Regions from separate parts of the Gordonia sp. UBA7860 genome, predicted to be linked through region 4. Evidence: predicted binding sites of a transcription regulator. Region 4 holds the regulator's gene; each other region holds the start of a gene.
What was found. The regulator LexA, encoded in region 4, represses DNA repair genes until DNA is damaged. The targets are predictions, from matches to a motif close to CGAACANNTGTTCG.
Positions count from the first base shown of each region.

Region 1: the regulator LexA is predicted to act here: its motif matches at 4,877-4,890, upstream of B3T59_RS18060 (HNH endonuclease signature motif containing protein).
Region 2: the regulator LexA is predicted to act here: its motif matches at 3,478-3,491, upstream of B3T59_RS19930 (SAV_6107 family HEPN domain-containing protein).
Region 3: the regulator LexA is predicted to act here: its motif matches at 5,029-5,042, upstream of B3T59_RS13435 (alpha-ketoglutarate-dependent dioxygenase AlkB).

Region 1 covers NZ_DLSO01000144.1:49,245-57,262, reverse strand. Annotated here, with positions in the region: gene B3T59_RS18075 (class I SAM-dependent methyltransferase) at 1-243, shown strand, start outside; gene B3T59_RS18070 (MBL fold metallo-hydrolase) at 296-1,048, opposite strand; gene B3T59_RS18065 (galactan 5-O-arabinofuranosyltransferase) at 1,045-3,042, opposite strand; gene B3T59_RS18060 (HNH endonuclease signature motif containing protein) at 3,151-4,872, opposite strand; gene B3T59_RS18055 (glutaminase) at 5,255-6,493, shown strand; gene B3T59_RS18050 (helix-turn-helix transcriptional regulator) at 6,490-6,945, shown strand; gene B3T59_RS18045 (VOC family protein) at 6,976-7,392, shown strand; gene B3T59_RS18040 (decaprenylphospho-beta-D-erythro-pentofuranosid-2-ulose 2-reductase) at 7,420-8,018, opposite strand, start outside.
Region 2 covers NZ_DLSO01000158.1:45,232-53,249, forward strand. Annotated here, with positions in the region: gene B3T59_RS19915 (LppM family (lipo)protein) at 6-968, opposite strand; gene B3T59_RS19920 (phytoene desaturase family protein) at 1,004-2,632, opposite strand; gene B3T59_RS19925 (GNAT family N-acetyltransferase) at 2,629-3,318, opposite strand; gene B3T59_RS19930 (SAV_6107 family HEPN domain-containing protein) at 3,643-4,161, shown strand; gene B3T59_RS19935 (DUF3040 domain-containing protein) at 4,431-4,820, shown strand; gene mraZ (division/cell wall cluster transcriptional repressor MraZ) at 5,511-5,954, shown strand; gene rsmH (16S rRNA (cytosine(1402)-N(4))-methyltransferase RsmH) at 6,328-7,281, shown strand; gene B3T59_RS19950 (hypothetical protein) at 7,278-8,018, shown strand, end outside.
Region 3 covers NZ_DLSO01000107.1:25,311-33,328, forward strand. Annotated here, with positions in the region: gene B3T59_RS13415 (YceI family protein) at 1-29, shown strand, start outside; gene B3T59_RS13420 (adenylate/guanylate cyclase domain-containing protein) at 309-1,949, shown strand; gene B3T59_RS13425 (alpha/beta hydrolase) at 1,961-3,898, opposite strand; gene B3T59_RS13430 (hypothetical protein) at 3,898-4,278, opposite strand; gene B3T59_RS13435 (alpha-ketoglutarate-dependent dioxygenase AlkB) at 4,377-5,006, opposite strand; gene B3T59_RS13440 (MMPL family transporter) at 5,203-7,440, shown strand; partial or broken gene B3T59_RS13445 (TetR family transcriptional regulator) at 7,478-8,018, shown strand, end outside.
Region 4 covers NZ_DLSO01000165.1:362-8,379, reverse strand. Annotated here, with positions in the region: gene B3T59_RS20330 (PTS fructose transporter subunit IIABC) at 1-1,562, opposite strand, end outside; gene B3T59_RS20325 (1-phosphofructokinase family hexose kinase) at 1,663-2,628, opposite strand; gene B3T59_RS20320 (DeoR/GlpR family DNA-binding transcription regulator) at 2,625-3,395, opposite strand; gene ptsP (phosphoenolpyruvate--protein phosphotransferase) at 3,666-5,381, shown strand; gene lexA (transcriptional repressor LexA) at 5,427-6,167, opposite strand; gene B3T59_RS20305 (LysM peptidoglycan-binding domain-containing protein) at 6,578-7,018, shown strand; gene nrdR (transcriptional regulator NrdR) at 7,163-7,711, shown strand; partial or broken gene B3T59_RS20295 (DUF3418 domain-containing protein) at 7,685-8,018, opposite strand, start outside.

The sequences.
Region 1 (8,018 bases), on a different contig from region 4:
GCGTCGTCGGTTGTCGACGATTCTGCTGACCCGTTTGCGGAGGTGCGGAAGTTGTGGCGCAGCGATGTAGACGTCGCGCAGCATCTCGACGCTGCCGGGTGGAACTGCGAGCTGTCAAAGACGCGCGACGTGCTTGCCGCTCATGGGCGTTCGCTGTCCGAGACCGACGGCGCGCAAGAGTCCGCGACGCTGCTGTCGGGTGTACGACGCCAACGCGGCCACGGGACGATCGACCGCTCCTGACGGATTGCTCAGCGCGCCGGGGGTTTTTCGCCCCCAGTTGATCGTGCCGGGGTTATCGAGCCAGGGCTTCTCGGGCCAGCTCGGCGACGGGGCCGTCGAGGCGAGGTCCGTGTCCCGGGAAGAGCACTGTCGCCTCGAGGTCGGTGAACGATTCGACGCTGCGTCGGGTCGCGGCGTCGTCGTGGTTGAAGAAGCGCGGAAGTAGCTGCGGCCCTTCGTGTCCGGAGAGCGGATGGCCGCTGATCAGGGCGTCGCCCGAGACGAGTACCGCGCCGTCGGCGACGAGGAAGGCGCTGTGTCCGTCGGTGTGGCCGTGAGCAACCACCGGCTGTGGTCGCCCGGGGAGGTCGAGGGTGCCGTCGGTCGAAAAGGGTTGTGCGGTGGCGATTCCGGCCCGGCTGAGTACGCCGAGAGGTGTGACCATCGCCAGCCAGCGCCACGCGCGTGGCTGCCACGCGACCGCGGCGATGTCGAGTGGGCCCGCCTGCTGCAGGAGGTCGCGGTGTGCGTGTGGCACTTCGGCGGGGTCGACCAAGACCGGGAATCCGAAGCGGTCCACCAGCTTCGCCAGCCCTCCGATGTGGTCGACGTGAGCGTGGGTGAGCAGTGCGGCTCTGATGTCGGTGGGGTGTGCGCCGATCGACTCGATCGAGGCCACCACGTCGTCGGCGTTGCCCGGATATCCGCCGTCGATCAGTGTGATGCCCGAATCATCGCGCAGCAGAACCCAATTCACCGCGGGTGTGTGCACCAGATACGCCGTCGACGACGTGGCGTCGACCTCGGTGATCTCGAAGGCGCTCACTTGCGCACCACCAGAACGAAAGGTCCGACGTCGGTGACCTCGAAACGTGGGTCGTTGAAGAGGTTCGGGTCAAATGTCACCGTGTAGCGCTTGACGTTTGGATCGTTCGGGTAGACGTCTGCGGCGAGGCGTAGTGCGTAGCCGTCCGCGGAGTAGCGGAACAAGAACACGTTCGGCGGAGTCCACGGCGCGGCGTCGAGTTGGCGGACGAGGTCGTCGGCCGACGATGCCTTGGACCAGGTTTCGATGGCGGCGGCTCGTTTGTCGAACTCCGCCAACGGGTTTGCGTAGTGCGAGGTGAGTCCCTGGAAGCCCCAGTACGGGTAGACGGAGAGGAATCCGTAGTCGGCTGTGAGCACGACGTTGTCGGTCGCCGGGCGTAAGGTCTTCTCGCCGATGAGCTGGTCGATCTGCGGGTAGTACGACTCGGCCCCGGGCGGACGCTTGTCGGCACGGTCTCCGTAGCCGTCGGTGTCGGTGTAGGCGGTCGTGATCTCGTTGGAGAGATAGGCCGGAATGCTCTGTGCCACAGCGATTGCCGCGAGAGCTGCGAGTACCCCGACCACGACGCGCACGTCACCGAATCTGCCGACGGCCCAGTGGGCAAGCTCGACGACGCCGAACACTCCCGCCGCCGCGAGCACCGCGACGAGGATCGGTTCGAGTCGGAAGCCGAGCAGCGTCGTACCGGCAGCAGTTGCCAGCATCGAGAGCAGGCTCATCAGGTAGATGCCGACGACCGTGATGCCCAGTGCCGCGGCGATGGTGCGTTGGCGGAATCGGAGCAGAATCCAGACGAGGCCGATGAAGGTGATCGCGCCGACCAGGCTGAGGTGGAACATCGGCCACGGCAAAAACGAACCGCGTTCTGGCAGATAGTGTTCGGCGGTGCCGCCGCTCGCCGGCTCACTGCGCAATCGGGCGAGCAGGTAGGGAGCCCACACGGTCAATGCGATGAGCCCGGCGATGACACCCATCACCACCAGCCGCCCGAGCACAGCCAGGACGACGCCGCGTCGGGTTTTCGACACTTCTTCGCGGGGTAGCGCCTTGTTGGAGGCGTTGACCCAGCCGTGAACGATGAGCGCCAACGCCATCAGGATCGCGACGCCCGCGAACAGTCCCGTGTAGAGCGTGTAGAAGGTTGCGCTCAGACCGAGGAAGAGGCCGGTTGCCACCACCGCTGCCCAACTCGTGCCGGAGCGGAGTGAGGCCGTCGGACCGTCGACGTGACGGGAACGACCGCGCAGACCGTAGAGCATAGGGATCAGCATCGGGACGCCGATCATGATCAGCACCGCCGCGTACGGTTCGGGACCCGCGTACATCAGCGTCACGACGGTGACGGCGAGCGCTGTCGCGATGCCGCGGTCGGCGCGCACCATGCGGGCCCAGAGCACCACTCCGATCGCCGCGGCGACCGCCATAGAGAGGATTGCCCACGGTTTGAACGCCTCCCAGCCGGGCAGACCCATCAACGACGCATAGCGGCCGCCGCCCCAGAACCATCCCGCCGGATAGTAGGGAGCCAGGTGCAGATAGGTCATGTCCGCCAGGTGCGGACTGCTGGTCAGCCGGGTGAGGTATTCGGTGCGGAACTGCTGGTCGGCGGAGAGTCCGAAGAGGTAGAGGCGCGTCGCACCGAGCGGCATACCGAGAGTGACCGTGACCAGACCGGAGATGCCCGCCGCCGACAGCAGCGTGACCAGCCACCGAGCTTTGCCGTAGCGGTACAGCAGTGCAGCGATCACCAGGATCGCCACGGCCACCACCTGGCCCGCCGTGGTGAGCGACCGGGTGACGTTCGACGAGTTGAACGCGGGCCACTGCACCGCGTCGATGGCCTTGAGGCCGACGAAGGCCACGACCGCTCCGACTATCACCGCGATGACCAGGTCAATCAGTGTGCGGGCGTGTCGATTCACTCGACGCTGAGGGGTCGCAGAAGCCTGTGGACTGGAGTCGTCGGTGGTCGGGCTCTGCGTTGACGTCACGCGTCTATTTCTAGCAGGGGGCCGTACTGGTCGACGCCGGACGCCGCGGCGCGACGGCGTGTGGCCCCCGAGACGGTGTCTGGGGGCTGGCGCTCGTGCGGGCGTGGGTCAGAAGGGCGGGTCGCCGGTGTCGGGGTCGTTGGCGAGCCGCCAGGCGCGGGTGTCGGCGCGGTGTTGTCCGATGCGCGCGCTATGAGCGGCGGCGAGCCGTCCGGGGATGCGTCGGTCTAGGCGATCGGGCTCGTCGAGGTCGGGGAAGAGGTCGCGACCGTTGTACGCGTTGCCGACGAAGTGGTAGCCGCCCGGGGACCGGAAGATGGCGCGGCCCATGGGCGTCTGATGGTCGCGCCAGCCGACGGCGAAGGTTTTGTGGCGGTGGTGGAAGCGGCACAGCGGGCGCAGGTTGGCGCGCTCGGTGAGTCCGCCGTCTTTCGGATTGCCATGGTTGAACGGCTTGGCATGGTCGACGTCGGCGCTGGCGACTTTGTTGGTGCAGCCGGGGAAGGTGCAGCAGAGTTCGCCTGCCTTGACCAGGGCTCGCAGTTTCTCGGGGATGGGATAGCGGTAGGCGGCTTTGTTGTTGGGGGTGACGCGGTTGGGGTGGATGTAGTTCCGGGTGGCATCGGCGAGTAGCCGGCGGGCGGTGTCGGCGTCGATCAGGCCATGGCCGTCGAGGAACGCGGGGTTGTTGTCGTGGCCGAGGAGAGTCGAGAGATTGACCACGATGTGGAACATCGGCCGCGGCGCGAGGGCGGCGGAGCTCTGATTTGCTGCGACCGGGTTCGTGACGGTGGTGGCTGAGGGGTTCGGCTTGTCGTCGACGTTGTCGCTGCACGGAGTCTCGCTGCACGGAGTCTCGGACACGGTGGCGCAGTCGGGGCAGGTGCAGGGGAGTGTCGGGTAGCCCTGAGCGAGGGCGGTGAGTGCGTCGGCGCGTTGTTGAGCGTGGGTGCGGGGATCGTCGGGGTGGGTGTCGGCGATCATCGCTTCGAGCCGGGTGTCGAGGATCGCTGCCGCGGTGCAGGGGAGTTGGCCGTCGATTCTGGACTGACCGGGCTCGTCGCGGTGGGGGCGGATGCGGAAGTAGCGGCGGCTGGTGGCGGTGTCGCGGCGGCGGGCGGCGCCGTCGGGATCGACGCGTTCGACGGTGGCGTCGATCATGGTGCGAAACCTGGTCATGGACATGGGTTCTCGTGCGCTGATTGCTGCGGCGAGTGCGGTATCGACGGCGGTGAGATGCGCGTCGTCGACGTTGTCGGTGCGGGCGACGACTTCGTGGAAGCGGGGTAGGTCGATACGGCCGGTTGCCAACAGTTCTGCGGTTCGGGGTATGCGGTAGCGCAGGGCTGCGCCGGTCTCGATCATCTTCTTGGCTTGGCCGGGTGTGAGGCAGAGGGCGGCGCCGAGCTCGGCGATGGCTGTGGTCAGGCCATCGGGGCCGAAGCGGGCCAGCGGGTTCTGGTTGTTCTGAGTCAGGAGCGCGGCGAGTTGTTCGGGGTCGGTACAGCCGTCGGGGACGGCGTGCTCGCCGGTTCCGATTTCAGCGTCGATGCGCTGGAGGTATTCGGCCTCGCGTTCTTCGTACAGCAGGATTGCGGCTTGCAGCATGCGATAGTCGGCGCACGCCTTGATCGCGTTGGTGTGGAAAAGCACCTCGATGAGTTCACGTGAGTAGAGGCGTTCGTCGTCGGCGAGCTGTGTCAGCTGTGTCTCGACGTCGGAGGTCGGTGCGTCAACTGCTGGCGTATGCGCATGACTGTTGGCCGCGGGCACGACGGGTGATTCGTCGGGTGTCAGCGGGCCGGTGCCGTCGGGGTTCTCCGATGCCATAGTCAGAACATACATTCGAGGTCTGACAATTCTGTCCGCCCAGGTGAAAGCGTTAGCAGCCGGTGTTTCCGACGGTGTGACGAATCATCTCGACGACGTTCAATCCCGGTATGGTCAGTTCGAGGGCGCCCGTTGACGACAGGACCGCTATCCCGTGTAGCGCGACCCACAATGAGGCTGCGACTCTTTCGGGATCTGTTGTACGACCGCTCTTCTGGATGACGGACACCAGCCACTCGTACAGGGGGCGCTGTATGACGTTACCCCCGAAAATCGCCCACACTGTCATACGGATCGACCCCGTCGAACCCGCCGCGCCGCGAGGACGCGCGCGCAGGCGTCGGTACCGTGGACAGCAAAGCGCAAGGAGGCGTCTACCTGTATGCAGTCACCCGTCCGCGATTATCTGACCGAGGTCCTCGATTCGCTCGACGCCGAGAAGAGCGGGGCCGTCGCCGACTACATCCCGGACCTGGCTGAGGCCAACCCCGATCTCTTCGCGATCGCGGTCACGACCGTTGACGGCCGCACGTACTGCGTCGGCGACGACGAGGTCGAGTTCTCCATCCAGTCGATCTCCAAGCCGCTCGCCTATGCGGCAGCCCTGGCCGACCGCGGATTCGACGCGGTGCTGGAGAAGGTCGGCGTCGAACCGTCCGGTGAGGCCTTCAACGAACTCTCACTCGAGAGCGGTACGTGTCGGCCGCGCAACCCCATGATCAACGCCGGCGCGATCACCACCCACGGGCTACTCGTCGACGACGATGCCGACGTCGAGTCCCGCGTGGAGCGGGCGCGCAGCTTCTTCTCCACACTTGCCGGACGTGAACTGGCCATCGACCAAGCGCTCCACACGTCCGAAATGGACTCAGCCGACCGCAATCTCGCGATCGCGCACATGCTGCGCAACTACGGAATCGTCGACGACGCGCCGCACGACATCGTCGACGGATACATCCAACAGTGCTCAATCATGGTGACCGCCAAGGATCTTGCCGTGATCGGAGCGTGCTTTGCCAACGGCGGCGTACATCCCGTCTCCGGCGAGCGGGTGATGAGTCGACGCATCGCGCGTCAAGTGATGTCGGTGATGGCAGGCTGCGGCATGTACGACGGCGCGGGGGAGTGGCTGACCACTGTCGGTATTCCGGCGAAAAGTGGTGTGGCGGGCGGACTTCTGGGAACGCTGCCCGGCCAATGCGGCATCGCCGTCTTCTCGCCACGGCTCGACGAACACGGCAACAGCACGCGCGGTGTGTTGGCGTTCCGTCGGCTGTCGGCCGACATGAACATGCACATGGTCGACGCCGAACCCTACGGAACCACCGTGCTGCGCGACGTCCGTACCTCCGACGATTCGACGACCTTCGAACTGCAGGGAGTCATCCAGTTCAGTGGCGCAGAGTACGTCCTCGACAGTTTGGCCGCCGACGAAACCGGCACCCCGACTGTGGTTTTCGACGTCAGCCAGGTCAGCCACTTCGCCGACGTCGGGCGTCGGATGATCTTGGAGGGCATGCGTCGTGTCCGCGCGGACGGGCGCCGCGTCGTTTTGATTGATCCCGACCACACGCTGCCCGATCCGGACCTGGGCGACGGAACCTATCCGGATAGATCATGACTGGTGATGCGCGGCAGGCACGCGCGCGGATGAACCACACCGAGGACACGAATCGGCGAATGCTGCGCGCGCGTGATGCGATGGATTGCCGGTTCGGTGAACCCCTGGACCTCGCTGCGCTGGCGGCGATTGCGCACGTGTCGGAGTCGCACTTCAGCCGCGTGTTCAAGGCAACCTTCGGCGAAACGCCGCACCGCTACCTCCAACGACGACGGATCGAGCGAGCGTCGTCAATGCTGCGCGAGACGCAGCTGTCGATCAGTGACATCAGCACCGCAGTCGGGTTCAGCAGTTTCGCGACCTTCACCAGGACCTTCGGGCAGATCATGAGCGAGACACCCACCGCACATCGCCGTCACGGCGGGGACCACGGTGCGCCGATCTGCGCGGTCAAGGCGCTACGAAGGCCGGCAGGAGCATTTGTCGCCAAGAGAGCAGTTTTGGACAAGTGAGACCGGGGCAGCGCAGGTAGCGTTCCCGCCATGCCCAACGCGATCATCCTGTCCCAGATTTACGTACTCGACCACGATGAAGCCCTTGACTTCTACGTCGGCAACCTCGGCTTCGAGGTCCACTCCGACGTCGACATGGGTTTCATGCGATGGCTCACCATCAATCTGCCGTCCGACCCCGACCGCCAACTCATGTTGGAGATCCCCGGGCCACCGTCGTTGAGCCCAGAGACCGCAGCCCAGGTCCGCGACCTATTGACGAAAGGTGCTGGCGGTGGCTGGTTTTCGATGTCAACCGATGATGCCTATGCGACCGCAGACGCACTTCGGGCCAAGGGCGTCGACTTCACCGATGAACCGACCGATCGTGACTACGGCATCGATTTCGGTATCCGCGACCCGTTCGGCAATCGAATCCGCATCGGACAGATGAAGTCTCGCCCCTGAGTCTCGCGAGCGTGGCTTTCGGTAAGCCTAGACCCGCAGCTTGCGGAAGACCTTGCGCGGGATGTGGCGCAGCACGGTCATGATGAACCGGAAAGTACCAGGCACCCAGACGATTTCCTTGTTGTCGTCGACGGCCTTGATGACGGCCTTCGCGACGACGTCCTTGTTGACGGTGAGCGGAGCTTCCTTGACGTTCGCCGACAGTCGGGTCCGCACCTGGCCGGGACGCACGACGAGGACGTGCACGCCGTCGTCGGCCAGCGCCTCGCCGAGTCCGAGGTAGAAGCCGTCGAGACCTGCCTTCGACGATCCGTACACAAAGTTGCTGCGTCGAACACGCTCGCCCGCAACCGAACTCATCGCGACGATCTGTGCCCGACCCTGGTGCTTCATCTTGTCGCCGAGCAGCACACCAACACTCACCGCGGCGGTGTAGTTGATGGTCACCTCGGTGACGGCCTTGCGCTGGTCCTGCCAGACCTCTTCGTCGTCGAACTGCACACCGGCAGCGACGATAGCGAGGTCGACATCGCCTCCGGCAAAAGCCTTCTCGATGGTCTCGGGGTGCGTCTCGGGCTTCGTCGCGTCGTAGTCGATGAGCTCGACCGACGTTGCACCTGCCTTGC
Region 2 (8,018 bases), on a different contig from region 4:
AGCGCTTAGCCGGTGGGGCCGCCGCTCTCCGGCTTCTGGCCACCCGCCGCGGAGGCATCTGCGCCTGCGCCGGAGGAGGTCGTCGTCGACGATGCGGTGGCCCGCGGTGTCGTCGCCTTTTGGGCGGGTGCGGTTCGACGCACCGGCCGCGGCCGTCCTGGGCGCGGGCTGGTGTCGCGGTGCGAGTACGCCAACCAGATGACGAGTGCGACGACGAGCAGGCACACGACCACGAGGAGCCACGTCCACCCGGTGAACGCCGCGGTCGCGGGGTCGGGGTAGGTCGCGTCGGCGATGAACTCGGTGACCTTGCCCGGTTCGGGCGTCCACGTGACGGAGGTCTCGGAATCCTGCTTCGGGACGTTGCTCGCGGTGATCGGACCCGCGAACGCCAGGGTGAACTTCAGGTAGTCGCGTTCATCGAGTCCGTTGAGATCGGCGCTGCCGCGAAAGCGGACGACGTCGCCGCTGCGCTTGGCGTTCAATTCCATCGTCATCGACGTGTCGCCGAACGCGTTGGCGACGATGTCTCCGAGCTGACTGAGCTGACCGGCCGTCAGATCGGAGAATGTGGCCCTGGTACCGACCCGGCTCGCGCCCTGCCCTGTCGCTCCGGGCTGTGCGGCCGTGGACGAGGCGCTCGCGGAGGGGGCACCCGCAGAAGCGGAGGCGGACGGGTTCGCCGAGTCGCCGCCCTGGCCGGTGCGCGGGCCCTCGCGGTAGTCGGAGGTCGACACGTTGTTGTGCATCGACTCGGGAATGTCGAGTCGCGGCGCGCCGCTGGGATTGTCGGGCGAGGTCGCGACGATGATCGTGCCGGCATACCGGTCGCCGACAGTTGTCGAGCGGGTCAGGCACCCCGACAGCAGCGGAATTGCCGTGAGCAGGATCAACAGCGACGCGATCGTGGTTCGCACGGTACGTCGGCTCGTCGGATCGGTGGGGCGTCGCGTGGTAGCCGGTTGCACGTGCTCATCGTGCCAGATGAAGTTGTGTCGGACTGTCAGTGCCGCCGCCGACTCGCCGCGATCGCGAGCTGTCCTGCGATCCGTCCGCTGGCACCGGTCACCCCGCCTCCGGGATGCGTCGACGCCCCTGCGAGGAAGAGTCCGGCCGCGCCCGGTATCCGATGCCCGGCGAGGTCGGGGTGCGGCCGATAGGTGAACATCTGATCGATCGTCATCTCGACGTGCATGATGTTGCCGCCGACCAACCCGAGCTCCGATTCCAGATCGGCGGGCGTCTGGACGTAACGGTGGTCGACCGACGCGCTGAATCCCGGCGCATGGCGATCGACTTCGGCCAGGATCTCGTCCGCGGCGACCGAGCCGGACGTCGACCACTGGCCGTCACGCAGCTGTCGCGGGTGCCACTGCGACCACACCGTGATCGAATGCCGTTGTGCGGGAGCAAGTGTCGGATCGATCGCCGAGAAACTCATCACGACGCACGGTGGGCGTGGTGGTAACTCGCCGACTGTGGCCGCGGTATACGCGCGACGAAGTTGCGCGCGGTCGGTGACGAGAAGTCCCAGCGCCGAATGCACGCCGTGCGGCGGGAGGTCCGACGGCAGGTCGCGGTAGGCGGGCAGGGCACGCGTGCCGAGCCGGACCGCCATCCCGATACCGGAACCGATATCGATCTCGCGACGCCATCGGCCGATCTCCGCTGGTGGAGCAGCTCGCCCGGCGTCGAGCATGTCGAGTGTCGCGAAAATGTGGCAGGCGGCGATTACCTGACGGGAGCAGTGGCTGTCCCCGGCGGTCTGCACGCACCAATGATCGCCACACCGGCTGATCGACGTCGCGGGCGATCCGGTGAGCACCTGCGCGCCGTCGGCGTCGAGCCGGTGCAGAAGGGATTCGGTGAGCGCGCCGCTGCCGCCGACGGACCTGCCAGGGGGAATCCGGTGCATGAGCGCTGCAAACCCGACCATGGGCGCGGTTCCCGGTGCATTCATGGGCGGACCCGATTGCGCGCCGAACCACGCGAGAGCCGCTTTGAGTCGTTCGGAGGTGAACCAGCGATCGAGAAGCGCGTCGCCGGACATCATCAGTTCCTGGGTCGCCGACATGAGCGACCCCGCACGTCGACCGATGAACCCGGTGCGCGCGGTGTGGGCGGTGTGTCCGATGCCGGCGAATGCTCGTCCGAAGCGGGGGAGTGTCGACGGGGAGTTGAACGCATCGAGCACAGCCCTCGACCGCGGTCCCCACACGCCGACGAATTGTCGGTAGGCGTCCGCGTCGGCGTCCGAGCACGCCGCGGCGATCGACGCACAGGTCGCGTCGAGGTCGGTGCGGAACACCAGCGGTGGTCCGTCCTGCGTCGCGGGTGCGAAACCCCAAGGGTCGCAGTCGATATAGCGCAGCCCGTGGGCGGAGAGGTCGAGCTCGTCGATGATCGGGGAGTGTCGGATCATCAGATGCGCCGACGACCCGCGATCGACGCGATAGCCCGGAAAACGTTCGACGGTCGAGACGGCACCGCCCGGAATGTCGTCGCGTTCGACGACGAGAACGGAGCGTCCGGCGCGGGCGAGGTAAGCGGCCGCGATGAGGCCGTTGTGACCCGCGCCAACGACAACGGCGTCGTGCCGGGGCTGGTGGCCGGAGCGGGTCAAGCGGCTCACCGCGCCGCTGCCGGCGGTGGTGTGCGTGGTGTGCCCACGATCGGTTCCGGCGCGGCGTCGAGCGGGAGTCGTCGACCGAGGAAGGCGAAGGGGCGTGGGTCGCCGGTGAAGGTGAAGTGCCGCAGCACATCGTCGAAGCCCATCCTGCGATAGAGCGACCACGCTCGATTCTGTTCGGCGGGAATCTCCGGGGTGGACAGCAGGACATGGTCTTCTTCGCGGTCGCTCAGCAGCGCGGTCAGCAACCACTCGCCGATGCCGTGGCCCTGGGCGGTCGGGTGAACGTGCAGCTCGGTGAGTTCGAAGTAGTTCGTGGCGACGCGCTCGATGGTCTCACGGCTGCAACCCGAGAGTCGGAGCCCTGTTCTGAGCTGGTGATTCCACCACTGGTCGTCGGCACCGCGATAGCCGTAGGCGATGCCGACCATGATCTCGTGCCCCGACGGCGAGACCGGAGGGCCGATGAGTCGACGCTGTGTGTCGGGGTCGAGCCGGAGGTCGGGGGGAACGGCCGTCAGCGCGGCGTATGCGGTCCACCCGCGACGGGCGATGTGCTCACGCCAAAGCGGAACCCGGTGGTGTTCGGTACCGCGTGGGTAGTCCATCGCGGTCACGTAGACGTTCAGGGCAGCGTCGAGCCAGGCCGGGGCGTCCTGCCCGGTCAACCGAACGAGTCGGGTCGCCAACTGCTCGTCGTCCTTCCTTCTACACCAAGCCGCGCGTCGAGTCCGTGGCAGGCCGCGGCGGATCGGGAATGTCGGTACCGAGTTCTACGCTTCTGCTGTCTGGATTGGGGCCACATCTCCACTTGAAGAGTGTCGCCGTTCTAGCTATATTGAATATGTCGAACGGGTGTTCGATGAACGTGCCTCCGCAAGCCGTTCTGCTTCACCCACGACAGTCCGGGCGGTCCGGCGACGGACGAGGGAAGCGTGCATCGTCGGACCGCACCGGGACTCGGTCACATCCCCGGGTCGTTCGAGAAGACGCAACACCGAAGGGAGCGCGACATGGCAGTCAACAGGCCGACGCGCGGCACAGTGCGCCACGCACGGCGAGGTGCGGTGGTGCGTCCAGAGATCGACCCCGTGGTTGTCGTCCGCGCTCGTGACCTCCTCGAACGCGCGGAGATCCTGGTGGAGAACGCCGACGGTGTGCCAGACGACGCCGAGCGTTTCCGCCAGTACTACCTCGCGGCACTGCGCGCGGCGGGTGCCGCGCTCGCGGTGTATGAACCGCCGACCAAGCGTGTTTCCCGCCGTGTATCGCCGAACGCGTGGTCGCGCATCTCGTCGGCTGTTCCTGATCTCGCCGAGTTCGCCGAGGCATTTGCTCGGCTGTCGGCTGTTCGTATGGAGATCGAGTCAGGTTTGCGCCGCTCGGTCGAGGGCTCGGCGGTCGCCGCGCTCCGTTCCCGCGTGCTGTCGTTCCTCGATGCCGTCGAGGACATCATCGTCGGCTACGAACAGGGAAAGCTCGCACACCAGTCGGTCGACAGGTCCGACTACGGCTTCGACCACATCGCCTGAGAACACATCGCTCGAGACCGCGGCCCACGCGCTGACCGGTGGTCGGAGGCTTCTGTGGGCATGCCAGGCGGTTTCGCTCGGCGTGATCCTTGGTCTCAATTTGTGTCTATCGGCGCACTTGAGGTGACCGTCGGATGGTTATGGTGGTCGGGCTTGCGATCACCTCGTATCATGGAAGCTGTAAGCCGCGAACACATGTCACGAGACGGGCGTCCGCGGTCGCCACAATCTCGTTGAAGTGTGAATCGGCAACGTAGTAAGGAGGGTCGGTGCCACTCTCGGAGCACGAGCAGCGCATGCTCGAACAAATCGAAAGTGCTCTATACGCCGAGGACCCGAAGTTCGCGTCCAGCGTGAAGCGTCGACGGCTGGGCCGATCGTCGGGTCGTCGTCGTCTTCAGGCGGCGGCGATCTTCGCCGTCGGTCTTGTGCTGCTCATCGTCGGTCCTCTGGTGGGTCTGAGCATCGCCGGCCTTCCTGTCGTCAGTCTGATCGGTTTTCTCGTGATGTTCGGCGCGGGTCTTCTTGCTCTCTGGGGTGGTGGACGTTCGGCTTCCGAGGGTTCGGCACCCGCCGACACCGCCCGTCCGGCAGGCAACAAGCGCAAGTTCACCGAGCGCATGGAAGAACGGTTCAACCGCCGCTTCGACCAAGAGTGACCGAGCCGCCTGACTGATCAGGCGCCTCACTTCTCTCGCCTCCTGGCCTTCGTGGTGCTCGAGAGTCAGGCCTAGCCGCATTCAGCGGTTACATGTGTGCCGCATCTAAAAATTTGTATGCTGCAGCACCCACGGCATTCGACAAGACAGACATCTACGAGTCCACCACCGCCCGCCGAGCCGTACCGCAGAGCCACTTCTCAGACCAGCAGGGCAACACATCGCACCGATGTGTTGCCCTGCTGTCGTATGTCGTGACTGCCTCATCGTCGGGGCTCTCTGGATCCCACAGGGCTGCCGTGCGCCGCTTCTCTCGCCATCCACACCCTGGTTCTCACGCCGCCCGCGGGTTTCCCCACCGATATCCCCACCCGATATCCCCACGACGCCCCACCCTGGCTCCCCACACCGCCCCACCGGTCGCCCCACAACGCCCCACAGGCACGCGAAATCTGCTCCCATCAGTCACTTTGGTGCTCTTATGTCCTTCTGGACACGCCTGTCGGCGGCGAGGACACGCGGTAGGTCGCGACATGCACCACCACATTTCTCTTCGCTGACCTGCATCAATAGTTGTCTGCGCCGACTTCAGGGGGTGGAAGGGGTGGAAAGTGGTGGAAAGTGGGGTACTGTGGCAGCACTGGGTGAGACGGACCGGAACGGATCGCTCAGGGGGCAGGAGGTGTCGACATGTCGTCCGTTCGATTTGTCGGCACCTACACACCCAAGTTGGACGACAAAGGGCGACTGACGTTGCCCGCAAAGTTCCGCGACGCACTGGCAGGAGGCGTGATGGTCACAAAAGGCCAAGACCACAGCCTGTCGGTGTTCCGAGCCGAGGAGTTCGACGAGATCGCCGCCCGCATCGTGGAGGCATCCCGTAACGATCCGCAGGCGCGGGCCTTCCAGCGCTACTTCTTCGCCAGCACCGAGGAGCAGCGTCCGGATGGGCAGGGTCGGATCAGCTTGTCTCCCGATCATCGGGAGTACGCGGAGCTGACCAAGGAATGCGTGGTGTTCGGCAGTTTCGATCACCTCGAGATCTGGGACGCGCAGAAGTGGCGCGAGTACCAGAACGAGCACGAGGAGAACTTCTCGGCAGCCAACTCGGCCGCACTGAACGCGGTCTTGTAGCCGAGGAATGGCACACGATGGACAGGGCTTCGGGTGGATCGAGGCCCCGGTCCGGAACGACCCTGGCGTACTTCCCCAACGCCAGGTGCGCGACCGGACCGGGACCTCGCTTCACCCGGCGAGACAACCCGACACAGCCTGCGACGCACGGCATTCGTATGTGCGTAGTTCGCAGTCATGGGAGGGGCAACCCCGGCACCGTGACGCATGGCGAGCCCGAGCGGGGCAACCAGCGTCTGTGTCAGGGATTCGAGATGAGTGTGCGTGGCCGCAACGGGTCGGGGCGTGCAGACAGCACGCGTCGGGAGGTGATTCGGTGAACGCGCCACACGATGGCGAACGTCGTTCCGGAGAGTTCGGCCACGTGCCCGTCATGGCACGGCGGATCACCGAACTTCTCGCGCCGGCATTGACGGCCACTGGTGACGACGTCTCGGATATCGAACGTCCGGTGTTCGTCGACGCGACACTGGGGGCGGGCGGCCACAGCGAGCTGATCCTCACCGAGTTCGACGACGCACGTGTCATCGGCATCGACCGTGACGAGTCAGCCTTGAACATCGCGCGTGATCGCCTCGCCCGATTCGGCGACCGGATCTCGTTTCACCAGTCTCGATTCGACGGCATCGACGACGTCCTCGCGGCCGCGGGCGTCGACCACATCGACGGTGCGCTCTTCGATCTCGGTGTGTCGTCGATGCAACTCGACCGCGCCGATCGCGGATTCGCCTACGCCGTCGACGCCCCGCTGGACATGCGGATGAATCCCGACGACGACCTGACCGCGGCGGACGTGCTCAACACGTATTCGCACGGCGACCTCGCGCGCGTGCTGTCGGAGTACGGCGAAGAACGCTTCGCAGGCAAGATTGCATCCGCCGTCCTGCGGGCCCGTGAGACCGAACCCTTCACCACAAGTGGGCGGCTCGTCGAATTGCTTTATGCCGCAATCCCTGCGGCCACACGTCGGACGGGTGGGCATCCCGCGAAACGCACGTTCCAGGCTTTGCGGATCGAGGTGAACCACGAACTCGACGCCCTGCGCCTGGCGTTGCCTGCGGCACTCGATGCGCTTGCGGTGGGCGGACGTGTGGTGGTGATGAGCTACCAGTCGCTCGAAGACCGGATCGTCAAGCGTGAGTTCGCGTCTCGCACCACCTCGACGTCGCCTCCCGGGCTTCCGGTCGAACTGCCCGGAACCGCACCGGAATTCAAGCTCATCACCCGAGGTGCCGAGCAGGCAGGCGAGGCCGAGCTCGCCGAGAATCCGAGGTCGGCCCCCGTCCGGGTCCGCGCCATCGAACGTGTCGAGAGGAATCGGTCATGACAGTGCTCGACGACCGCACCGTCGCCGACAGTGCAGGTACAGGCACCGCAACGCCAACCCGTCGTCCACGTCGGGAGAATCTCGAATCGGAGCGAGCTAACCGCTCGCGAGCGGCGCAGCGCGCACTCGATCGGCGTCGCAATCGCGTTGTGGCGCAGGGCTCTACGTCGACGCGTGGTGGCCTCGATTCGGGTGTACGACGTGGCTCGTTGTTCAGCCGCGCACGGTCGGTTCCGTTCGTGGTGCCCGTCCTCGCGCTGCTTGTCGTCGGTTTGGGGTTGAGCCTGTGGTTGTCGACGAAGGCCGCTCAGGATTCTTACCGACTCGGAATCGAGCGCAAGGCCAATCAGTCGCTCGTCGACCGCCGTGACAGTCTCAAGCGCAGCTACGAGTCGGGCGACTCTGCGCCCGAATTGTCCGACAAGGCAGCGAAATTGGGAATGATCCCGGTTCAGAATCCGGCCCGGATGGTGGTCGGCGCCAACGGCAAGCCCAAGGTGCTCGGCGATCCCGAACCCGCATCCGGCAAGCCGATGGGGACGATCAACCCCGACGACAAGCCCGATCCCACCAGCAAGATCGACAAGAGCAAGGTCAGCGATTCGATGGGTCTCGGGGACGCAGGCGTTTCGGACTCGAATGCCACCCCGTCTGCTGATACGAACCCCTCCGGCTCGGCCAATTCGCCAGCGCCGAACCAGAATACGACTCCCGGGCAGAACACTGCGCCGAGCCGG
Region 3 (8,018 bases), on a different contig from region 4:
AGATCGAGGCACTCAAGGCGCAGGCCTGATCTGTTCATGACCCCTCGTGCGATGAGTCGATGACCTCGACATGACGTACGAGCCCACGGCCGGTGCCGTTCCCGTCAGTCCCCCGGGAGCGGCGCCGGCCGTTGTGGCGTTTGGGCGTGCGTCGTCCCACGCGATCGAGTTCTGATCCCGGCATTTCGCCTGTCACAATGAACTGTCTTATGTGACACGACAGGCAGAAAGGCGCCTCGGTGCAACCGCAACGCTCCCGCGACCACGATGACAGATGGTCTCGCGCGCGGCGTCGATACTCGACATTCGTGTGGGGCGTCGAGCGACCTCCGACGTTGCGCGAATGGGGAGGCATCGGCCGGGCGGAGCGGATTCGGCTCGCCCGCCGCGCGAGCGTGATCGCCGGTTCGGCAATCGTCGGCAGCAACGTGCTCGTCGGCCTCGAGACATTCTTGCTGGTCCAGCTGGCGTACAACGGTGGCCAGATGACCTTCGCCACGACGCTGGGCGCACCGAACTTTCCGGCCGTCGTCGCGACGATCGGCGTCGGTCTCGTGGTCAATGTCGTGCTGGTCTTCGCTGTGATGGTGCCGCAGTTGCGCTGGTTCATCAGTGGCGAGCAGGCCGATCGGGAGCGTCGACGGTCCGTCCAGAGAATCCCGTTCGCGCAGGCGGCGGCCACGATCGTCGGTTGGCTCTTGGCCGTGCTCAGCTACGTGCTGCTGTCGCTGGGCAGGCTCAGCGCCGACGACCTCCTCGGGGTGGCGGTCGCGTTCGCCCTTGCCGGCATGTCGATCGGCTGCCTCACCTACCTGTTCGCCGAACGGTCGGCGCGCCCGCTGCTGATCATCGCGCTGCAGGACCACCCAGCAACCCATGCGGTGCAGGGCGTGCGTGCCCGCATGGCCGCGGTGTGGGCCATCAGCTGCCTCGTGCCGATGAGTGGACTGCTGATCATCAACCTCGGGAGGGGATCGGGCCTGCTGCCTCCGGCCGCCGGCCGGATCGATTGGACGACGGTGGTGCTGGCCGCGGTCGGTCTCGCTGCGGGCGTGCGCGTCATCATGCTGGTCGGGCAGGCCATCATCGACCCGCTCACCGAACTGCGGCACGCCGTGCAGCGGGTCCAGGACGGCGACCTCACCACCCATGTCGATGTGTACGACTCGTCGGAGCTCGGCGTGCTGCAACACGGCTTCAACGAGATGGTGGAGGGCCTCGACGAACGTGAGCGGATGCGTGAACTGTTCGCGCGCCACGTCGGCGACACCGTCGCGCAACTCGCCATCGAACGCGGTGCAGGCATGCACGGATCGAACTGTCGGGTCGGGGTGCTGTTCGTCGACATCGTCGGATCCACCACGCTGGCCGAGCATCGGGCGCCGGAAGATACTGCAGCGCTCCTCAACTCGTTCTTCTCCGTTGTCGCCGACGTGGTCGATAGACACGGCGGCTTCGTCAACAAGTTCGAGGGCGACGCGGCACTCGCTGTGTTCGGTACCCCCGTCGAACTCGACGACCCCGCAGCCGCGGCGCTCGCCGCCGCGCGCGACCTCGCCAGGGGCCTGACCGAAGCGCTCGAGATCCGGTGGGGGATCGGAGTTTCTTACGGAACCGTGTTCGCGGGCAACATCGGTGCCGAGCAGCGCTACGAGTACACAGTGATCGGTGACCCGGTCAATGAGTGCGCGCGTCTGTCGGAGGCGGCTCGCAGCGGCCGGTATCCGGTTCTTGCCAGCGGCGAGGCGATAGACGCGTCGGAGGGCGAGAGTGAGCACTGGACGGCGGTTGATCGTCGAGTTGTGCGGGGGCGCAGTGAGATCACCGAAATGTACGCCCCGATCGGACTCGACGGCCAGACGCCGTTGTCGATCGGCGGGTTGATCTCCGGACTGCTCGGTCCCGCGATCCGGATGGCGACGGGCTCATCCAAACACTCCGACAAGTGACGCTGCGCAAGCTATTTCGGCAGGTGCAGCGGGATGTCGGGAACACCGGGTAGGTCAACTCCGCCATTCTGAAGGTCGTCGAGAAGCTTCAGCAGCGGTGGCAGCAGCACACGGGCCTTCTCGACGGCTTCCCCGGTGTGCGCCTGCGCCGACTCTGCGTACGCGCGCCCGGCGTCGACGCCCGGCATGTCTGACGCGCGCTCCACATAGGGCGTCGGTGTTTCGCCGCGGACCACCCTGACCATGTTCTCGAAGGCGTCAGAACCGGGATCGTTCCAGTACTCGCCGTGCCCACGAACGCCGTGAACCAGCCCGCGGTGTTCCTGGTTCTCACCGCTGTAAAGACCGGTGTCCATCCGCTCGACTCCTCGAGCGGTATCGGGGTCGACGCCATGCGGATTGACTGGCAACGACTGCGAGGCCTGGATGAGATCGCCCGGCGCAGTCATCGAATAGCGTTCGACGTCATGGTTGCTCCACGGTGTGTCGAAGACTCCGGTGCCGGCTGACGATGCGTAGATGACACGGTCGGCCCGTAAGCCGATCTGCTCGGCCGAGCCGACGACGGAACCTCCGTACGAGTGGCCGATGTATGTGGTCTTCGCGTCCGGACAATGAGCCGCGATCTCGGCGTCGAGTGCGTGGCTGAAACCAACGAGTCCCGGTGCCATCTCCCGGGCCAACTGAGGGTCGAGAGCAGAATCATTGATCGACGCCAACACCGCCGGAACGCCCCCGACCGTTGCCCCGGGGATCAGTCCGGCCGCTCCCGCCAGCCCAACTCCCGCGCGCGCACCTGTGAGCGTGTCGGTCGCGATCCTCGGCCAACCTTCGTATCCCATCGTCTGAGGTAGGTCGCCGTTTGCGTAGACGAATACGGGGCCGCCAGTCCGCTTCGACATGTTCCAGGCCGACTTCGTGTTCGTCGCACTGTCGTTCATGTTGGTGCCCGTTCCTGGTACGTACACCGCTGCATTGGGCGAGTGCGGTCCCAATTCTCCGATCATCTCGATGAAGTGCCCGTTCTCGCTGTTGTCGAAAGCGACGAACGAACGCTCGACCAGGTGATCATCGGGGAAGTCGGCGCTGTCGGCGTTGTCGTAGGCGGCAGCGCGACGAGGGTCCGGTGCCTGGCGTAAGAACGCGGCCAGCCTCTTGGCGCGCGGACCCTCGCCGCGGCCGGCTTGCCTCTCGTCGGCGAGCGCGTTGCGGATGTTGATCTCATTCGCGTTGATGCGCAACGGGAATGGCACTCCATCGAGTTTGCCCATGGTGATCGGGTCAGCCGCGATGAGTCGACGCAAGTCTGCTGGGCTCATCGCATCGAGCAGCGTGCGCATATCGTGAGGTTTCATGCCCTTGAGTCGTTCGATCACGTCGTCCGCATCGGCGGAGGTGCCATCGGGCAGGCGTACGTCGGGTTGTCCTTCGACCATTGCTGCGAGGTCTGCTGCGAGGTCGGCGAGTCGCTTTCCGAAGTCGGTATCGTAAGCGCCAATCATGTTCAGCCCGTTCTGAATTCGGGTTTGAAGAGTTGATGCCCTGTCGTCACCGGCGGCTACGTCGCCCTCTGCCCTCGCCTCATCGCCGGGCTCCGGGGCCGCGGTGACCTCGCCGGTGTCGGCGACGTCGAAACCCTCGGCGATTGCGTCGTCGACCCTGCGCAGCACGTAGTCGCGGGCGTGCGCGATGTCGGCGGCGGCGTCCTTCGCTTCATCGGCGATCTGATTCAGTACATTGCGCACCTCGTCGGCGTGATCGCGTTCCTCGACTACACGACGGTGCGCCGCGGCGTGGGCGGCGCCGCGCCAGTGGCCCGCGCCATCGAACGCACGGACCGCCGCGTCGATTGCCGCGTCGAGTGTCGACGCCGCGGCCTGCGCTGCCTCGCCGGAGGCCATCATCGAATCGCTGCTCCACACGCGCAGTTGCGAGATGGTCGGAATCATCAGCGCCCCTGCAGCTCTTCCATCGATGCTGCGGCTGCGGCGTCGCTCGCCGCGGCCGAACCGTTGAATCTCTGCATGTAGTTGCCGAGCGTCTCCAGCCGGGTGGCGATTGATTCGAGAGTGGGGATCGCGGAGGTGTGTGCGGAATGCAGAGCAGCAACGACATCGCTTCCCGAACCGGTGGCCGCCGACAGGGCGCTGAGGTCGATTCGGCCAACGGCCCCGCCTTGCGCTCGCCAACTCGCGGCTACTGCTTCAATCTCTTCGGGGCTGATGCCGAAACGCATTTCGCCATAGATCTCGCGTGCCTTCTCCTTCACCGCGGCGGGTGCGAGTTCTAGTGGATTGATCGGCAGCGTCAGATGTGGCGTCCAAGGCATCGGCGTTGTCCCCTCAGTGGTGATGTGACCCGCGGCATTTCACCGACGGCACCAACTCAGACGCACGCAGGAGTGTGATGGTTCCAAGTATCCGCGGCTCACCACACGCCGGGCGGTCGGAACTGCACGCTCATCCGTGCGCCGACGCCGCGGACCTTGGGTACCGCGTGCTCCCAGGTGCGCTGACAACTCCCGCCCATCACCAACAGATCGCCCGCCGACAACGTGAATTTCAACGACGCTCCGCCGCCGCGCGGCCGTAGAGACAGCGGGCGCGGTGAGCCGAGGGAGACGATCGCGACCATCGTGTCGTGGGTGGCGCCGCGACCGAACCGGTCGCCGTGCCACGCAACCGAATCCGATCCATCGCGATACAGGCAGAGGCCCGCTGTCGCGAAGCCCTCGGGTAACTCGTCGCGGTAATGCGCTGTCAGGGCCGCTCGCGCGTCGACGAGCAACGGGTCGGGGAGTTCGTCACTCGCGTGGTAATTGCAGACCAGCCGCGGGACGTCGACAACCCTGTCGTACATCCGACGACGCTCGGCCCGCCACGGAACGTCGTCGCGCAGAGCGTCGAACAGGTCGGTGCTGCCCGCGATCCATCCGGGCCGCAGATCGACCCACGCGCCGTTGGTCAGGACCCGACGTTCGACGTGCGATCCGAGATCGCGCAGCCGTGGTGACTCGGCGTCGAGGTCGAAGATCGATCCCTGGACTCCTGCGCTCATGGACGACAGCCTACACCGATATCGAACATGCGTTCGCAAAGCGGGTGGAAGGGGCCGCGTGGGACGTCGCTCACAATCGCGGCTCGGAGGTGGCACACCGACGTCGCCCATCGGTATACCGGAGCGCAAGTGTTAGCAACTAACACTTCTTAGTTGCTGCCGGAATGTCCGAGTCTTCTCGAGGGAGTGCACACAGATGGCGTCGTTGTTGTTTCGGGTGGGACGGTTCTCGTTCCGCCACAAGTGGTGGGTGATCGGGGCCTGGGTGGTCATCGCCGCGCTGCTCATCGGACTCGTGGGTGCGTTGAACCCCAAGTTCGCGAAAGACTTCGAACTCCCCGGAACCGACTCCGGAACTGCGACCTCGCAGGTCGAGGAGTATTTCCCCGAGGCGATGAAGCAGCAATCGGAGGCCTCGACGAGCGTCCTCGTTGCCGCGGACGACGGGCTGGCCGCCCATTCCGCACAGATCGACGCACTCGTCGCCGACCTGCACACCTTGCCCGAGCTGACCGACAAGGCGACGGTTCTGAACCCTGTCACCGTCGCCACGGCCAAACCCGAGCTCGCGTCGTCGGTCCTCGGTGACGGTGGCAAGGTCGGTTTGATCCAGGTGCGGCAGAACATCGAGCTGACCGACCTCACCGTCGAGAACAAGAAGCAGCTGACCGACATCCTCGAGAAGCATCGGGGCAACGGTCTGCAGGTCGAGGCCACGGGCTCGCTGATGAGCGTGATGGAGGCGGGCGGTAAGGCTGAGTTGATCGGCTTCGCCGTCGCCTTCGTGGTGATGATCGTCGCCTTCGGAGCGCTCGTCGCCGCGTTCATCCCGCTGATCACCGGCCTGATGGGCGTGATGATCACCATCATGCTGCTGCGGCTGAGTGCCGAGGTCATCACGGTCAACGAGACCGCCACCGCGATCGTCACCATGCTCGGCATCGCCGTGTCGATCGACTACGCCCTGTTCATCGTCTCCCGCTATCGCGGCGAGGTGAAGCGCGGCGGTGACAGAGCCGACGCCGCGGGTCGAGCGGTCGGTACGGCCGGCTCCGCTGTGGTCTTCGCCGGGCTGACCGTGATCATCGCGGTCGTCGCGCTGATGGTGGTCGGAATCCCGCTGATCACCCAGATGGGTGCGGGCGCCGCCGTCGCGGTGTTCATGGCAGTGATCGCCGCGCTCACCCTGATCCCCGCGCTGCTCGGTGCCGTCGGACGTTTCGCGTTCACCCCACGTATCCCGTGGATCAAGCACGCAGAAGAATCCGACACCGCCGACACCAACGGAGTTCGCTTCGGCCGCATGGTGGTTCGGCGACCCATCCCGTTCATTGTCGCGGGTCTCGCGGTGCTGGTACTCGCGGCGATCCCGGTCGGCAAGCTGCAACTGGGGCTCTCGCTCTCCAGCGACGACGAGGCTCCCGCACAGGCACTGCTGCAGCGCGGCTTCGGCGAGGGCATCAACGGCCCGCTGCTCGTCGTGCTGCACTCCGAGAACGGCACGGTCGAGAAGGCGGCCACCGAGACCGTCGCGCACATCAAGACGCTGCCCGACGTCGCCAACGCGTCGACGATGACCTGGCTGGGCAACGGCACACCGCAGCCGAACGTCGGAGCAACCGCCGCGCTGATCTCGGTGACGCCCAAGAGTGCGCCGTCGGATCAGGCGACGCACGACCTCATGGAGCAGATCCGCGACTTCAGTCCCGAGGCGCAGCGAGCAGGGTCGGAACTGCACGTCGGTGGTCAGACGGCCATCATGTCCGACCTCTCGGCCAAACTCGACAAGGCGTTGATCCCGTATCTGATCGTGGTGGTCGGGTTGGCGTTCCTGATCATGATCGCGGTGTTCCGGTCGATCTGGGTGCCACTGATCGGAACGATTGGCTTCATCTTCTCGGTGCTCGCGACGTTCGGCGTGACTGTCGCGATCTTCCAGGAGGGCTGGTTCGGTCTGATCGACAACACCAAGCCGATCCTGTCGTTCCTGCCGATCTTCCTGATCGGCGTGGTGTTCGGCCTCGCGATGGATTACCAGGTGTTCCTGGTGACGCGAATACGCGAGGAGTACATCCACGGCATGACCGCGAAGGAGGCGATCATCGCCGGCTACCGGCATGGCGCGCGTATCGTCACATCGGCGGCGATCATCATGATCAGCGTGTTCGCGGCGTTCATGCTCTCCCCGGACACGACGGCCAAGATGCTCGGCTTCTCGCTCGCGATTGCCGTGCTGTTCGACGCCTTCATCATCCGGATGATCGTGGTGCCCGCTGTCATCGCATTGCTGGGCGATCGGGCGTGGGGTCTGCCACGATGGCTGGACAAGCTGGTTCCCAATCTCGACATCGAGGGCGAGAAGGTGCGCGACCGCGGTATCCCGCAGGCGAGCGTCGACGAAACCCGCGAGGTCGCCGCCGCGGCGTCGAGTTGAGCGGACTGGATAAAGAGTAGATAGGGAGAGCAGTGCGATGACCGAGGCGACGAGTACGGCAGCGATGGCTACCGCGCCCGCCTCGGTCTCGCATGCGCCCGACGCCCCCGTACGCCCGATCGGGTTGCGCGAGAAGCACAAACGTCGCACCAGGGCGGCAATCCGCGCGGCGGCGATGGAACTGTTCGACGCCCAGGGGTACGCACAGACGACCGTTGCGCAGATCGCCGAGGCTGCCGACGTCTCCCACACCACCTTCTTCCGCTACTTCCAATCGAAGGAACAGGTCGTCACATCAACGACGACCTCGACGACGTGTGGCAGGAGGCGCTCACATCGATCCCGCCCGGGCTCGGACGATTCGATCTCCTGCGCGAGATCGTGCGCAGACTCGTCGGCCTGGTTCTCGCCGACGACTGGGCCTCGGACCCGGCGCGGATGAAACTCATCCAGTCCGAGCCGGCGCTGCTGGTGGTCAACCAGGTCGAATCCGACCGCGCGATCTCCGAGGCCGCAGACTTCATCGCCGACTACCTCGGTGTCGACCGGGACAGCAGCCGGTTGCGGGTGTTCATCGC
Region 4 (8,018 bases):
ACGATCTTGGAGCTGCCGCTCATACTGTTGAGACCGTCGGTGAGCTGGGTGGTGACCCAGGCGAGCGGCTTGCCGAGCAACATGAACATCAGACCGCCGACAATCAGGCTGCCGAACAGCGGAATGATGATCACCGGCTGTAGCCCGCGTGCCCACTGCGGCAACGGAAGTCGCGAGATCGCCAGGCACACGGCGCCCGCGATGAGGCCGCCGATCAGACCACCGATGAAGCTCGCGCCCACGGCAACCGATACCAGGCCTGCGACGAAACCGGGTGCGATACCGGGACGGTCGGCTATCGCGAACGAGATGTAACCCGCAAGGACAGGTACCAGCATGCTCATGGCGAGCGCGCCGATCGCGAAACTGACACCGCCGAGGTACTGGCCGAGACCGCCCGCGGGTAGATCCCAGAGGCTGTTGTTCAGTGCGATGTAGGCGCCGTCGGACAGCGTCTTGGATGAATCGAGTGTCTTGTTGGCGATCTGGTATCCGGCGAGCAGGAAGCCCAACGCGATCAGCAGTCCGCCTGCCGCGACGAACGGGATCATGTAGCTGACACCGGTCATGAGTGCCTGCTGGATCTTCTTGCCGAACGACAGGCTCGACCCCGATTCCTCCGCTGCAGCGGCACCGTCGTCCGCCGATCCGTCGACGCGTGCGGCATGCGGATTGCGCGAGGCCTCTACGGCTTCGGCAATCATCTTGTCGGGTTCGTTGATGGCGCGCTTGACCCCGGACTCGATGACCGGCTTTCCGCTGAAGCGACTCTTGCCTTTCACACCGACGTCGGTGGCGAAGATGACGGCGTCGGCGCCTGCGATGACGTCGGGGGTGAACGGCGTGGTGCCCGACGAGCCCTGCGGCTCGACATGGAAGTCGACACCCGCACGCTCCGCGGCGTACTTCAGTGCGTCGGCGGCCATGTAGGTGTGTGCGATCCCGGTCGGGCATGCGGTGATCGCGACGATCGAGGGGCGCTTCTGCGAATCGGAACCCCCCAGTGTCTTCGCGGTTTCCGCGGTCTTCGTGCCTGCTGCCGGGACCGCGGCAGTGGTGGCTGCGCCAGCCGCAGGCGTGGCGGTTGTCGACGGAGAGCCTGCCGGGGCAGGGTTGATGGCTTCATCCACGAGTTCGACGACGCGTTCGTCGCTCGGCGCCTCGCGGAGGGCGGCGACGAAGTCGGGACGCACGAGTGCTCGCGCGAGCGAGCTCAGCAGCTTCATGTGGTCGGCGGCAGCGCCTTCGGGTGCCGCGATGAGGAACACCAGGTCGGCCGGGCCGTCGGGTGCGCCGAAGTCGACCTTGTTCGACAGCCGCGCAAAGGCAAGGCTGGCGGTGGTGACCGACGCGGCGCGTGCGTGAGGAATCGCGATCCCACCGGGCAGACCGGTTGCCGACTTCGCCTCGCGGGCCAGTGCGGCGCGGCTCAGTTCGGACGGATCGGTCGTTCGCCCCGCCTCGCCGAGATTCTCGGCGAGATAGGTGATGACGGCGGCGGGATCACTGCCTGCATCGACATCGAGATGCACCGTCGCTGCGGTGATGATGTTGTCGGACATGGGTCTTCCTTCGATTTCTGTGTAATCCGGAGAGCGAGTGTTCCGGTTGTGGTCGGTGAGCTTGGTGGCGATTCGCGTACAGGAACTGGAGGCTGTGGGGTCACGTGATCGGGGCGGCTCCTGAGAGTTCGACGACATCGACCGAGTCGACGTCGACCTGTGCCGGAAGGGGTGGCTGCGTCCCTGCCAGTCCGGCGGCCGCCGAGCCGTAGGCGACTGCAGTGCGCAGACGATCGGGTTCGGAGGCGCCTGCCGTGTACGCGATGAGGTATCCGGCCAGCGACGCATCACCTGCTCCGACGGTGCTGCGCGGCACGATCGGCGGCGGAGTGGCCAGCCAACTACCCTCAGCCGTCGTGAGTACCGCACCCGCCGCACCGAGGGTCGCGAGTACCGCTCCCTGCGTGGTGGCGATCAGCGTGCGCGATGCCGCCACGACCGGCAGGTAGTCGCGCGAGGCGATGGCAGCGGTCAGTTCGGCAGGGTCGATGCCACTGACCTCGGCGAGTTCTTCGTCGTTGGGTTTGATCAGGTCGACGGGCCCCGACATCGCCGCGCCCAGGGGTGCGCCCGACGTGTCGATCGCCACGCGGCGTCCGCTGTCGACGAGGCGGTCGGAGATGCGGCGATACCAGTTGTCGGGAACTCCCGGCGGAAGCGAGCCACACAGTGCCACCCACGACGCGTCCTCGGCGCCCCGGAGTACGAGCGCTGTCAGTTCGTCGAGTTCGGAAGGCGTGAGGGTGTGACCGGGCGCATTGATCTTCGTGGTCGTCCCGTCGTTCTCGGCCACCGTGATGTTGGTTCGGATCTGACCGTCGATGTCGACCGTGCGGTACGGCAGTGCGACGGCGTCGAGCGCCGTGAGCAACGGGTCGTCGGCGTGGGCGGGCAGTACCGCGACGGTGGGGATGCCGGCTTCCGCGACGACGCGGGACACGTTGACGCCCTTGCCGCCCGGCTCGACCCGGGTGGAGGTACTGCGTTGCACCTCGCCCCGCATCAACGGTCCTGCGATCTCCAGGGTGCGGTCGAGACTCGGGTTGGCTGTGACTGTGAGGATCATGCGATCACGACCTCGATGCCGTGTGCCGAGAGCGCCGCCGAGAACTCGGGGTCGATTCCGTCGTCGGTGATCAGGACGTCCACCTCGTCGAGCGGAGCGAACGAGCTGAAGTCCTCGCGGCCCATCTTCGACGAGTCGGCCAGCACCACGACGCGCTGCGCGGCAGCCACGATGGCCGACTTGACCGAGGCCTCCTCGGCGTCGGGGGTGGACAGGCCGTGGCCCTCACTGATCCCGTTGGTGCCGAGGAAGGCAACAGATGCCCGCATCTTTCCGAGCGCTGCGACGGTCTCGGCTCCGACTGCGGCCTGCGTGAGCCCACGGACCCGACCACCGACCATGAGCAGGGTGGCCCGTTCGTGTGCGGTGAGGGCCTGCCCGAGTTGGAGACTCGTCGAGATCACCGTGAGCCTGCGATCGGCGGGCAGCAGCTTGGCGGCCTGGTAGGTGGTGGTTCCGGCATCGAAGATGACCGATCCACCGTCCGAGGGCAGAAACCGGATCGCAGCTCGGGCGATCGCTGCCTTCTCTGCGGTCTGCGAGGACTCGCGTTGGGCGAGTCCGAGCTCGTTGACCACCTCGACCGTCCCGGCCTTGACGGCTCCGCCGTGGACGCGCTGCACGCTACCGCTGCGCTCGAGCACCGCGAGGTCGCGGCGCACGGTTTCGCTCGTCACGTCGAACCTGTCGGCGAGAGCGGTCACGGATGCGCGACCGTGCGCGCGCACCTGATCGGCTATTGCTCGCTGTCGCTCTTCGGCGTACACCTGTCGTCTCCGATCTGTGGTGTGGCCAACCTTTCGGCGAACCATCTGTGGGTCTGTGTTCTGTGGATCTGGCTGCTGGTGGATCTGTGTTTTGTGGATCACCGCGTGATTGGTTCTGTGTGGGATTCAATGTTGATATATCTGTGTTTACGCCCGTATGTGTTGACAAGTCAAGCGTTGCGAGTAACTTTGATCACAGAAATTCACGACGCCGGGTATTCCTCACAGATCACCGCACCCGGCCGATCGACCCGGAAGGCAGCAGACGCAATGGAGAATCACCTGGTAACGGAGAATCGGGTCACCATGAACGGTCAGGGAGGGTTGACAGGAACACCCGTCGTCGCGGGGTTTGCCTACGGGCCGGTGTTGTGGCCGGGTAAGCGCGTCGAGTACGACGAGACGTCACTCGGCACCGATCGCGTCATCGCCGACGACGAGCGCGACGCGGAGTCGGAACGCCTCGTCGCCGCCGCGGCAGTCGTCGCGGGCAGACTGCGTGATCGCGCATCGCACGCGTCGGGAGCTGCGGCCGAGGTTCTCGCCGCGACCGCCGGGTTGGCCGAGGATCGGGGATGGATCGGTGCGGCAAAGTCCCGTGTCGCGAAGGGGGTGCCGGCACCTGCCGCCGCGGTCGCCGCAACGGCGCAGTTCTCCGAGATGTTCGCCAAACTCGGCGGGTTGATGGCAGAGCGGATCACCGACCTCAACGACGTTCGTGACCGGGTGGTCGCCGAGTTGCTCGGTCGGCCGGAGCCGGGAATTCCGACGCCGAGCCAACCGTCGATCCTCTTCGCGGACGACCTCGCTCCGGCGGATACCGCCGGGCTCGATCCCGCGGTGATCGTCGGGCTGGCAACGCGTCTCGGCGGACCGACCAGTCATACCGCCATCATCGCGCGACAATTGGGCATCCCGTGCGTGGTCGCCGTGGCGCGATTGAGTGAGATCACCAGCGGCACAATGGTTTTGCTCGACGGCGGTGCGGGGTCGATCACCGTTGAGCCGGAGGAGTCCGAGGCACGCGAACTCGTCGAGCGCAGCGTTGCGGAGGCAGCGCTTGTCGCTGCGTGGCGTGGTCCTGGCCGAACTGCCGACGGCACCGACGTCGCCATCCTGGCGAATGTCGCCGATGGTGCGTCGGCGCGTCGCGCTGCCGATGCGCCGGTCGAGGGGATCGGGCTGTTCCGCACCGAGTTGGCATTTCTCGACAGGGCAGATGAACCCGATGTCGACGAACAGACGCGTCTGTACCGCGACGTGTTCGAAGCGTTCGCGGGCCAGAAAGTCGTCATCAGAACGCTCGACGCCGGTTCGGACAAGCCGCTGGCCTTCATCGAGCACCCGGACGAGGCGAACCCCGCACTCGGCGTACGCGGTAACCGAATCGGCGATGACCACCCCGAAATCGTGCGAACTCAGCTCGACGCGATCGCGCGCGCGGCAGAAGAATCCGGTACGACGCCGTGGGTCATGGCACCGATGATCGCCACGGCCGCGGAGGCCGCACAGTTCGCCGATCTCGTCCGTCAGCGTGGTCTGACGGCTGGAGTGATGATCGAGATCCCGGCTGCGGCGATCCTGGCGCCGGCGATTCTGGCTGAGGTCGACTTCGTGTCGATCGGAACCAACGACCTCACGCAGTACACGATGGCGGCCGACCGGATGTCGGCAGAACTCGCCGAACTGACCGACCCGTGGCAACCCGCGGTGCTCGCACTCATCTCTCAGGTCGCGACGGCCGGCGCCCAGCAGGGCAAGCCCGTCGGCGTCTGTGGTGAGGCCGCGGCCGACCCGTCGCTCGCGTGTGTGCTCGTCGGACTGGGAGTCACCTCGCTGTCGGCGGCTCCGGCCGCGACAGCAGCAGTCGGGGCGAAGCTGTCGACGGTAACCATGGAGCAGTGCCGGACCGCGGCAGCTGCCGCGCTTGCCACCTCGAGTCCGGCACTCGCCCGACGTGCCGCTGCCGAAAAACTCGACCACTGATACAGGCCCCGCTGGTCAGTGACCTGCGGGGCCAGGTTCAGTGCATCACACCCGACGCATGACCGTCACGACCTTGCCGAGGATGGCGGCGTCGTCTCCGGGGATCGGATCGAAGAGCGGGTTGTGCGGCATCAGCCAGACGTGGCCGTCTTTGCGTTTGAAGGTCTTCACCGTCGCCTCGCCGTCGATCATCGCTGCGACGATGTCGCCGTTGTCGGCGACGTTCTGCTGACGTACGACGACCCAGTCGCCGTCGCAGATCGCGGCGTCGATCATCGATTCGCCGACGACGCGGAGCAGGAACAACGAGCCCTCACCGACGAGCTCACGCGGGAGCGGGAAGACGTCTTCGACCGCCTCCTCCGCGAGAATCGGACCGCCCGCCGCGATACGGCCGAGTACCGGAACGAACGTGGGCGTCGGGAGATCTCCGTTGATGGCATCGGAGTGCGGTGCGTCGGGAGCCTCGGAGACGTTGACCGCTCGCGGACGGTTGGCGTCCCGTTTCAGCAGGCCCTTGCGCTCGAGGGTGCGCAACTGGTGAGCGACCGATGAGGTGGACGTGAGGCCGACGGCGTCGCCGATCTCTCGAATGCTCGGCGGATATCCACGCTCGCGTACCGACTTTCGGATCACATCGAGGACGTCACGCTGGCGACCGGTGAGTGTGGCCTCGGCGACGGCCGGATGGATCGGTGCCTCCTCGCCGCCTTCGCTCTTCTTTCCTTCGACGCTGCGACCGTTGCCCTTGGGCGACGACGGGCTGCGTCGTGACTTCTCTGTCATCGGTTCCGTCCTTCCTGATCTTGAAGCGGCTGCTGTTGTGAACTGGCTGCTGTTGTGAAGCGGGGTGGGTGCGTCTTTCTTCCATCGTCTGGCGCCGACAGTAGCGGAGGCCACGGACAACATCAAACATTTGTTCGACGTGTCGCAGGACTTTGTCGGACCCCTCTGGTAGAACTCGAACATCAGTTCATCGAACGCTTGATCGACCATTGGAGGTAGCGATGACCAGCCTGATGACAAACCCGGTGACCCGCTCGGTTCCCAGCACGTCGAGTGCATCCGTGGCAACACCGCCGACCGCCCGATCTGCACCCCCTCGACCTGCACAAACGCCTCGTTCCCGGGTTCACCGCGCCACGGTGGTCAGTGGACGCGCGCCGTCGAATGCCGTCCGTAGCGAAGAGCTGCGTGTGGCGGGACGTGTTCGAACAAGTGAGGTCCGACGGGCAGCCGGCGCAGACGTCTCGCCGCAGCGTCGACATCGGATCACGTTCGATCACGGCACCTCTACGCGTCCCGCAGGCACGCGATGCGCCGGTGGCGTCGGCGAGCTGGTGGCGGCCCGTCGACGACGGGCTGCGATATTGGCGGTGCTCGCGGGAATCGGTTTGGCACTGACCGTGTGGGTGGTCGGGACCATCGGTGCCGACTACCAGCGGGCGAATATGCCGGCTTCGACCTCTACGCAGGTGGTCCATGTGCGTTCCGGCGAATCGCTGAGCTCGATCGCGGCGCGGGTCGCGCCCGATATGCCGCGTCAAACCGTCATCGACGAGATCATCGACCTCAACGATCTGCCGTCGAGCGGGCTGCGCGTTGGCCAACCGCTTGTCACACCCGCGTACCGCTGAGCGCTGGCGGTATTCTCGATGTCACAGGGTCCAGTCGGAAACCGACACGGTCACCGCTGCGGTTTCGCTTCCGCCGGTCGTCAGACGATCGGACCACGCCAGACCGACGGAGCCGCTGCGTCCCGAGATTCGCACGAGGACTACATGCGCTGCCCGTTTTGCAAGAACGAAGACACCAAGGTCGTCGATTCGCGTGTCGCCGATGAGGGGCAGGCAATCCGCCGACGTCGCGCGTGCAGCGAATGTGGGCGACGTTTCTCCACGGTCGAGAGTGCTGTTTTGGCAGTCGTGAAGCGAAACGGAGTGACCGAGCCGTTCAGCAGAGAAAAGGTGATGCGCGGGGTGCGCCGCGCATGCCAGGGACGTCACGTGAACGAAGACGATCTCGCACAGTTGGCTCAGCAGGTCGAAGACGCTGTCAGGTCGTCGGGTTCGGCTGAGATCCCCAGCAACGAGGTCGGTCTGGCCATTCTCGGCCCGCTGCGCGACCTCGACGAGGTGGCATATCTACGTTTCGCCTCGGTCTATCGCTCGTTCGATTCGCTCGAAGACTTTCAACGCGAGATCGACGACCTCCAGGGCAACCTCACCGGTTCCCACGAAGGCGCAGACGACCTCGACACCCCGCCCGCCGTCGACTCAGCGACGACTCCACCGCGTCCGGTGTCAACCGAGTCGGTCAAGAGCTCGTAGCGCGCGTTTCTCCGAAATGGGATAGGCGGTCCCGAGCTTCTGGGCGAAGAGGCTGACCCGAAGTTCCTCGACAATCCACTGCGCTTCCTCGCTGACGGCGTCTCGGCGCGATTCGGGGAGCTGTGTCAGGCGCTGGTTCCACCGCTCGGTGACTCTGTCGATGGCGGCCATTCCATCGCGGTCGCGAAGGGCCGCGGCAGGGAGTTGCTCGAGACGCTGCCGTGCGGCGGTCAGGTATCGCGGAACGTGCTGCAGGTGTTCGCGTGCCGTGGCCAGGACGAATCCGTCGAAGACCAGGTTGTTGAAC